Regions from separate parts of the Shewanella sp. N2AIL genome, predicted to be linked through region 1. Evidence: riboswitches for the same ligand, from Rfam matches in the RefSeq annotation. Region 1 holds a riboswitch; the other holds the start of a gene.

Region 1 (3,420 bases):
GAGGGTGCGGGGCGATCCTGCCAATGTAAATCGATAGGGTTTTGCTCAACCGCCACTAATTCGATTTGGGCTTTGTTTAAGGTCGCTTTGGCATTTTCAAACCAAGCTAAAGTATGCAAGCGTGCATCGAAGCCAACGCGAGATCCCGCTGGTAGCGTGTCACATAACCATTCAATTTGTGGCGTGTCTGTCAGGCTTTCGTAGCTGAAAAGTGCAGCATCCACTTGCAGACGAACTTGCACCGTATAACGGCCGTCGGTAAATATTGCTGCTTTATCTTTCAATACGATAGCCATGCCTGCCGAACCGGTAAAGTGGGTTGCCCAGTACAAACGTTCGTTGTGTTCTGGCACATATTCGCCCAGATACTCGTCGGCGCGGGGAATGATAAAAGCATCGAGATTGGCAGAAGATAATTCGCTGCGAATAGCGTCGAGGCGGCTGGCGATAGAATGTGACATATGGGCTCCAAGTGAGACTGGCACGCTGTGCAAGTCGGTAGGCAAAGCTTGCCTAAGGATACGTTTATTTGAGTTCTAACCAGCTCGGATTATCGCAAGCCTAACGCGCGAGATGCAAGGGGAGCGAATAAAGGATTTTGTATACAATCGTGAATTTGTGCTGACGGTGATGGGCAAGCTAAGCTTTTAAATCCTTAATTTATTTGTGTGACTCTTAGCATAAAACCTGAGTAAAACAAAATGTCAGTCATGTTTTTTTAGACTTGTTCCTTACAAATTAGCTACTTAAGTTTTATTCAATCGCTAACATTTGGACCCTATGCTAACATTTGCCATCTTCGCTCGGGGTCAGAGTGGGGCACATGTATCAGTGGAGTAAGCGATGCAAATCCTAACAATAGATGTGGGCGGTACGACAGCCCTGTTCGAACTTCAGCTCGCGGGACATACAGAACAATATAAAATCCCCACAGGCGAAGGTTTTAAAATTGAAGAGTTAAATAATCAAATCGCTGCACTTGAACGCGATTACGATTTACAGCATTACCAATTAGCGATTGGCGTACCAGGACTCGTACAAAATAATCGTTTGGTTGCCTGTAAATCGTTACCCGGACTCAATGGTTTGAGTTTTGACACAGTGAAAACTCAAGGCGAGCTTAAGTTTATTTGCAACGATATGGATGCGGGTATGCAAGCCACGTGCGATGCCAAATATGCCTGTGAGTTGTTGGTCATGTGCGGCACTGGGATAGGGATGTCAATTGCGTTTAATGGGCAAGCTTTTACTGGAGCGACGGGGGTGGCAGGGGAGTTGGGCCATTGCCGCGTGATGACAGAATCAGGCGAATTTAGTTTAGAACAACTCGCCAGTGGCGATTCTGTACGCAGCCGTAACATCACCACTCAGGATGATTTATACCGTGCGGGCAGTTACCTTGGTATGGGGCTGGCGTGGACCGTTAATTTGTTTAATCCCAATCGGATTTGGCTCGCGGGTAACATGATGAACAGTGCTCCTTACTACAAAGGCTGCCTCGAAAGCTTAAAGCAAATGGCATTGAGCGCGCCCTTAGCTGAGATGAAAATCAACCGCGTCGATGATATGGAAACCTTAGTGTGCAGAGGTTTATCTGTGATGCTCGCAAGGGATTATCCACGCGTATAAGGATCATAGATGCTGTTTGCTTATGATTTTGAATTATTAGAGTTCAGCGGCTCAGCCCTAGCAATTTAAGCAGTATTCGCAGCATAAATAGTGAAATTGATAACAGGACAGGTGATGCCTTTGGCTTATCGTGTCCTGTTTTTTATGGCTAAAATAGTCAGCAAAGCCTTAATTATCAAAGTAAATATTAGAAATAGCTGAACTGTATTTAATTGCTTTCTTATCAGACCACTACCTTAGTTGATAATATTTTGTTGCATTTTTATTGCGCTTACGTCTATGCTGATTATCGTAATGACAACGTTGTCATTGCGTGTAAAAGGCAAACCAGTTGAAAAACTGGGACGCAAAGCCTCCGGTCTAAGGGTTCGTCTGTACCTATGATAGCGGGGATACCACAGGTTTTTCTTCGTGCAATTGTCTGTCGTGTTGCATGGTCTTAAGAGAGTGTTGTTTCCTGTCTACGCTTTGTTTGCCTTATTGATTCATATAAAAAATTCAATAGGGATATCTCATGTTCAAGACTCAAATTTCAACATCAGCCTTGCTGGTGGCATCGGCGCTGGCATCTACCGTGAGTGCCAGTGCATTTGCCGCAGCGCCCGGCAAACCGACTATAGGTTGGGGTGAAACCAAGTTCGCTATTATCGAAGTTAATCAAGCTGCTACGGCTTACAATCAGTTGGTAACCATTAAAGATGCCGCCGACGTGTCCGTCAGCTGGAACCTTTGGAGTGGCGATGTGGGCAATAAAGCCCAAGTGCTGCTCAACGGTAATGTCGCTTGGGAGGGCCCCTCAGGCGCTTCGGGCACCGCTAACTTTAAGGTGAACAAAGGCGGCCGTTATCAGATGCAAGTGCAACTGTGTAACAGCGATGGTTGTACGGCGAGCGATGCCAAAGAAATCCTCGTGGCCGATACCGATGGCAGCCATTTAGTGCCACTCAATGCTCCGCTTAAAGAAAACAATCGTCCATACGTTAACAAGTCGGGCAAAGTGGTCGGCAGTTACTTTGTAGAATGGGGTGTGTACGGCCGTAAGTTCCCAGTCGATAAGATCCCAGCACAGAACTTAACTCATATTTTATATGGCTTTACCCCTATTTGTGGTGGTGATGGCATTAACGATAGTTTGAAAGAAATCGACGGCAGTTTCCAAGCGCTGCAACGCGCCTGTAGTGGCCGTGAAGATTTTAAAGTCGCTATCCACGATCCTTGGGCGGCAATTCAAATGCCACAGGCGGGGGTGAGTGACTACTCTGATCCCTACAAAGGCAACTTCGGTCAATTGATGGCGCTGAAGCAAGCCCACCCCGATCTAAAGATTTTGCCTTCGGTCGGTGGCTGGACGTTATCTGATCCCTTTTTCTACTTTGGCGACAAAACTAAGCGCGATACCTTTGTTGCATCGGTGAAGGAATTCCTGCAAACGTGGAAGTTCTTCGATGGCGTTGACATTGATTGGGAATATCCAGGTGGTGGCGGTGCGAATCCAAACTTAGGTAATGCCAATGACGGTGAAACCTATGTGGCCTTGATGCGTGAACTGCGCGCCATGCTCGACGAGTTAAGTGCTGAGACGGGTCGTACCTATGAACTGACTTCCGCAATTGGTATCGATGCTCAAAAAATGGCAAAGGTCGATTATCAGGCCGCTCAGCAGTACATGGATTACATCTTCTTGATGAGTTACGACTTCAATGGCGGTTGGACGAACACTGAACTCGGTCATCAAACCAATCTTTATGAGGCGAGTTGGGACCCAGATACCCGCTACACCACTGACAAGGG
Region 2 (3,420 bases), on a different contig from region 1:
GAACAAAGATAAGTCGCGCACTGTACGGTAACAACTTAATAGCGCTGTGGTAAACGAAAACATACAAGCCAACAAAATCGCTACCTTTGTTGGAAATACGTGGGATGCCGCATTGTGGGTGAATCGAGGTAAAACGTATATTTTGACTGTCGCGAACGCGCTGAATATGGGCTTAAACATATTCGCTGTGTTTAAGCCCAATCACATCATGTTGAGAATCGATTAACTCAACATGTTAATTTACAGCTCAGTCCACGCCATAGCCCAAGAAGCGCCAACACCTGGCTCAAATCCTGTGGCAGAAGCCGACCACTGCATGCAATAGCCGCTATAGGGGAATGGCTTACATTGATACACTTTGCCATTTTTAGGCTGTAACACTGTGGTGCCTGCAACGTAACCTTTCACCCCTTCAGGGAAAACAAAATCCGCTTCCGGCGTTGGTGCTTGATCCTTTAAGAAGAGATCAAAGTTCTGCTGAATAACATCACCTTGTTTAGGCTCAGCTTTAACCTGCAAGTGATAATGTCCAGCTTTAGGCGCAACCACGTCTAACACTAAGCTCGCACTAGTATTATTAACGGTTTGGCTCACAAAACCCGCAGCCGTGCCATCGTGGCTAAACAAATACGCAGACACTAACATTTCAGCATTGCTGGTGACGTCAAAACGAACCTGCGCCGCGCCGTCGATAATTTGATAATCGTCGGCAAGTGAAGTGACTTCTAAGCTGTTACCCGGTGCGGGCGCCAGATCAAATCCCACTTCGACACGCTCAATACCTGAAGTTGTCGCAGTAAAAATGTCGTTTTTGCCATACACAGGCTCAATCACACCTGATGCATTTTTTTGTCCCGCTTTTAACTGAGACTGCTGGGCATTAATCGCGCTCGCTAATAGGAAAGGCCAATTTTGTTTATCACCTTGAGTCGCATCGCTAATAGTAATCACTGTTTGCTTAGCCGGTTGCTCACCATTGGCATCGAACACTCGGGTCATCACTTTATCGCCCGCCTTGAGATCGAGTGACGGATTGATGTCGCCCACATCGAGCCATTCACCCGGTACGACGGGACCCGAATCTAAGTTCACATCGATAGCATTGTAGAAACTGTTGGTGGTATCACCCACTTCCCACACGGCTAGAATCACTTGATAACCGCTGCGGCCTTCTGGCACATAGCAGTCATGGGTCACTAACTTAGGTGGCTGCACCATGCCACCATCGACTACGCAGAATGGCGCTAAGTCAAAGCTCGCACGGCTTAAAGCTTGGTTTTGATTCCAATCTTGGCGAGTTAAATAATAACGCCAATTGCGGGTGACATGATTGGCGGTGAACTGCCAACTGAACTTATTCCAGCCCGCTTTGATATCCGTCTTTGACCAACGGCTGGGACTCTGTTCATCTAAAGGCGAGAAAGCACCATTACCCGCACTCGCCAGTTTGCCATCCGCAGGACCTGACTCAGGAAAACCTGATGGTCCTTCAACGCTTTGCGGTTCCCATTGCACAGCGCCACAGTTGGCATTGTTGCCGGTTTTGCAGGCATAGGAACGTGACTCTGGCGCCACAACATAACCGTGTGCCTGTGCAGAAATACTCACAAACGCATTTGCCGCCATCACTGCGGCGGCCAATAAACTCAATCTAGAAACAGGGGAAAAAACAGTAGGATTTGCCACTTTAATGCACTCCATTTGCACCCATCTTCGCCAGTATTGGCTTGGGCTTAGGTATAAAAGTGGTATTTGGGCAAACAACAGCATTAAACAGCAGTCGTTTATCTTTCACAGAAATCGAATTCTGCGGCAACTCCGCTATCTTAGTTCACTAAAAAATCCATTTACAACCTTAGACCGGAAGCTTTGCGTCCTAACTTTTCAATTAGTTTGCCAAATACGGTAGGTGTCATCGAATCACTACGAGTTAATAGTATGTAATCAAGTAGAAATGACTTGGCTAAATTAGCAACAAAAGACAACGCTGTCAAAAAATAATCCATTTATATTCATATAATTACAGAATGTCGCGCGGTATTATTCTGACACCCGTCAAACATTCATTCATGCCTACTGTAATAAACTCGTGCTTGAAACCGAAATTCACTTAGGTATAATGCCCACCTCGCTTCGGGGGAGTAGCTAACTGGATGTCGAACCATCGTCATCTAGGGTGAACATCAACATACTTGGCCACACGCCATGGTGTTCACAGCAAATCATCGATTTGCCCAGCAAGACCTGAGCACAATGACTGCACCTAGGGGTGGACGGTTTATTGTGCTTATGTCTTAACCACCCCTAAAGGATCACACTTGGAAGCCCTACTTGCCTCAACCTTTACGGTTGCCATTGCCGAAATTGGTGATAAAACTCAATTACTTGCACTAATTCTTGCCGCAAGATTTAAAAATAAAACCGCCATTATTTTAGGCATTTTGCTGTCGACCTTATTCAACCATTTTGCCGCCGCTTGGATTGGCCAATGGGCGATTAACTGGGTCAGCCCAGATCTTGCCCGCTATTTAGTTGCCGCGTCCTTCTTCGCGATCGCTCTTTGGGTGTTAATCCCAGATAAAGTCGATGCTGAAGAGAGCCGTTTCTACAAAATGGGTCCCTTCCTCGCCACCTTTATCCTGTTTTTCATCGCCGAGATGGGGGATAAAACCCAAATCGCAACGGTAGTGTTAGCCGCAAAATACGATTCATTAACTATGGTGGTTGCAGGCACAACCTTAGGCATGCTGCTTGCCAACGTACCTGTGGTGATCGCAGGCCATTTCAGCGCCGAAAAATTACCTATGTTGTGGATACACCGCGGCTGCGCCGTATTGTTCGCACTCTTAGGCGTTGTCACTCTGCTGTTCTAAATGCTTTAAAGCTTGAATTACCACAACAAAAAGGCCAGTGATAAACATCACTGGCCTTTCTACTTACGACGGTTTTATTGAGATAAACAGTGTCGACTTAGAAGCTTAACTTCTTAGAAACGCAGTTTATAACCCTAATGCCGTTCTAATACGCTGACCGTAATCCGCATCGGCTTGTTCGAAATGTGCCAGCATACGTTGCTGCACATCTAAACTTGCTTGACTTAGTGAACCCGAAATCGTTGCCACTAAGCGTGCTTTCTCTGCTTCTGAGAAAATACGATATAGATTACCCGCTTGGGTGTAGTCGTCTTGGTTATAACGGCTATAACGCGCCGCCTCGCCTTCTAAACGCAGTGGTGGCTCGGCAAAGTTTACCGGTTCAACCAGAGCATCCGCAGTGCTGTTCGGGCCATAGTTTGCCGTGGCATCGGCCCCCGTTTGGCTGCCATGGTAAGGACATTGTGTGCCCGCCATAGCGCCCGCACGTTGATGGTGATTTGCCTTAGCGGCATGTGGGCAGTTCACCGGTAACTGGTTGTAGTTG

Evidence for each region. A riboswitch is a leader RNA that binds a small molecule or an ion and turns the genes downstream of it on or off. The one in region 1 is predicted to bind cyclic di-GMP.
Region 2: another riboswitch for cyclic di-GMP. It lies ahead of gbpA (N-acetylglucosamine-binding protein GbpA); the one in region 1 lies ahead of MO387_RS00530 (glycosyl hydrolase family 18 protein).

Annotation. Positions count from the first base shown of each region.
Region 1 covers NZ_JALBYT010000001.1:112,272-115,691, forward strand. Annotated here, with positions in the region: gene MO387_RS00520 (aminopeptidase P family protein) at 1-461, opposite strand, end outside; gene MO387_RS00525 (ROK family protein) at 844-1,629, shown strand; cyclic di-GMP riboswitch class I at 1,941-2,029, shown strand; gene MO387_RS00530 (glycosyl hydrolase family 18 protein) at 2,144-3,420, shown strand, end outside.
Region 2 covers NZ_JALBYT010000023.1:67,911-71,330, forward strand. Annotated here, with positions in the region: gene gbpA (N-acetylglucosamine-binding protein GbpA) at 241-1,686, opposite strand; cyclic di-GMP riboswitch class I at 1,809-1,908, opposite strand; gene MO387_RS14235 (TMEM165/GDT1 family protein) at 2,319-2,873, shown strand; gene katB (catalase KatB) at 3,000-3,420, opposite strand, start outside.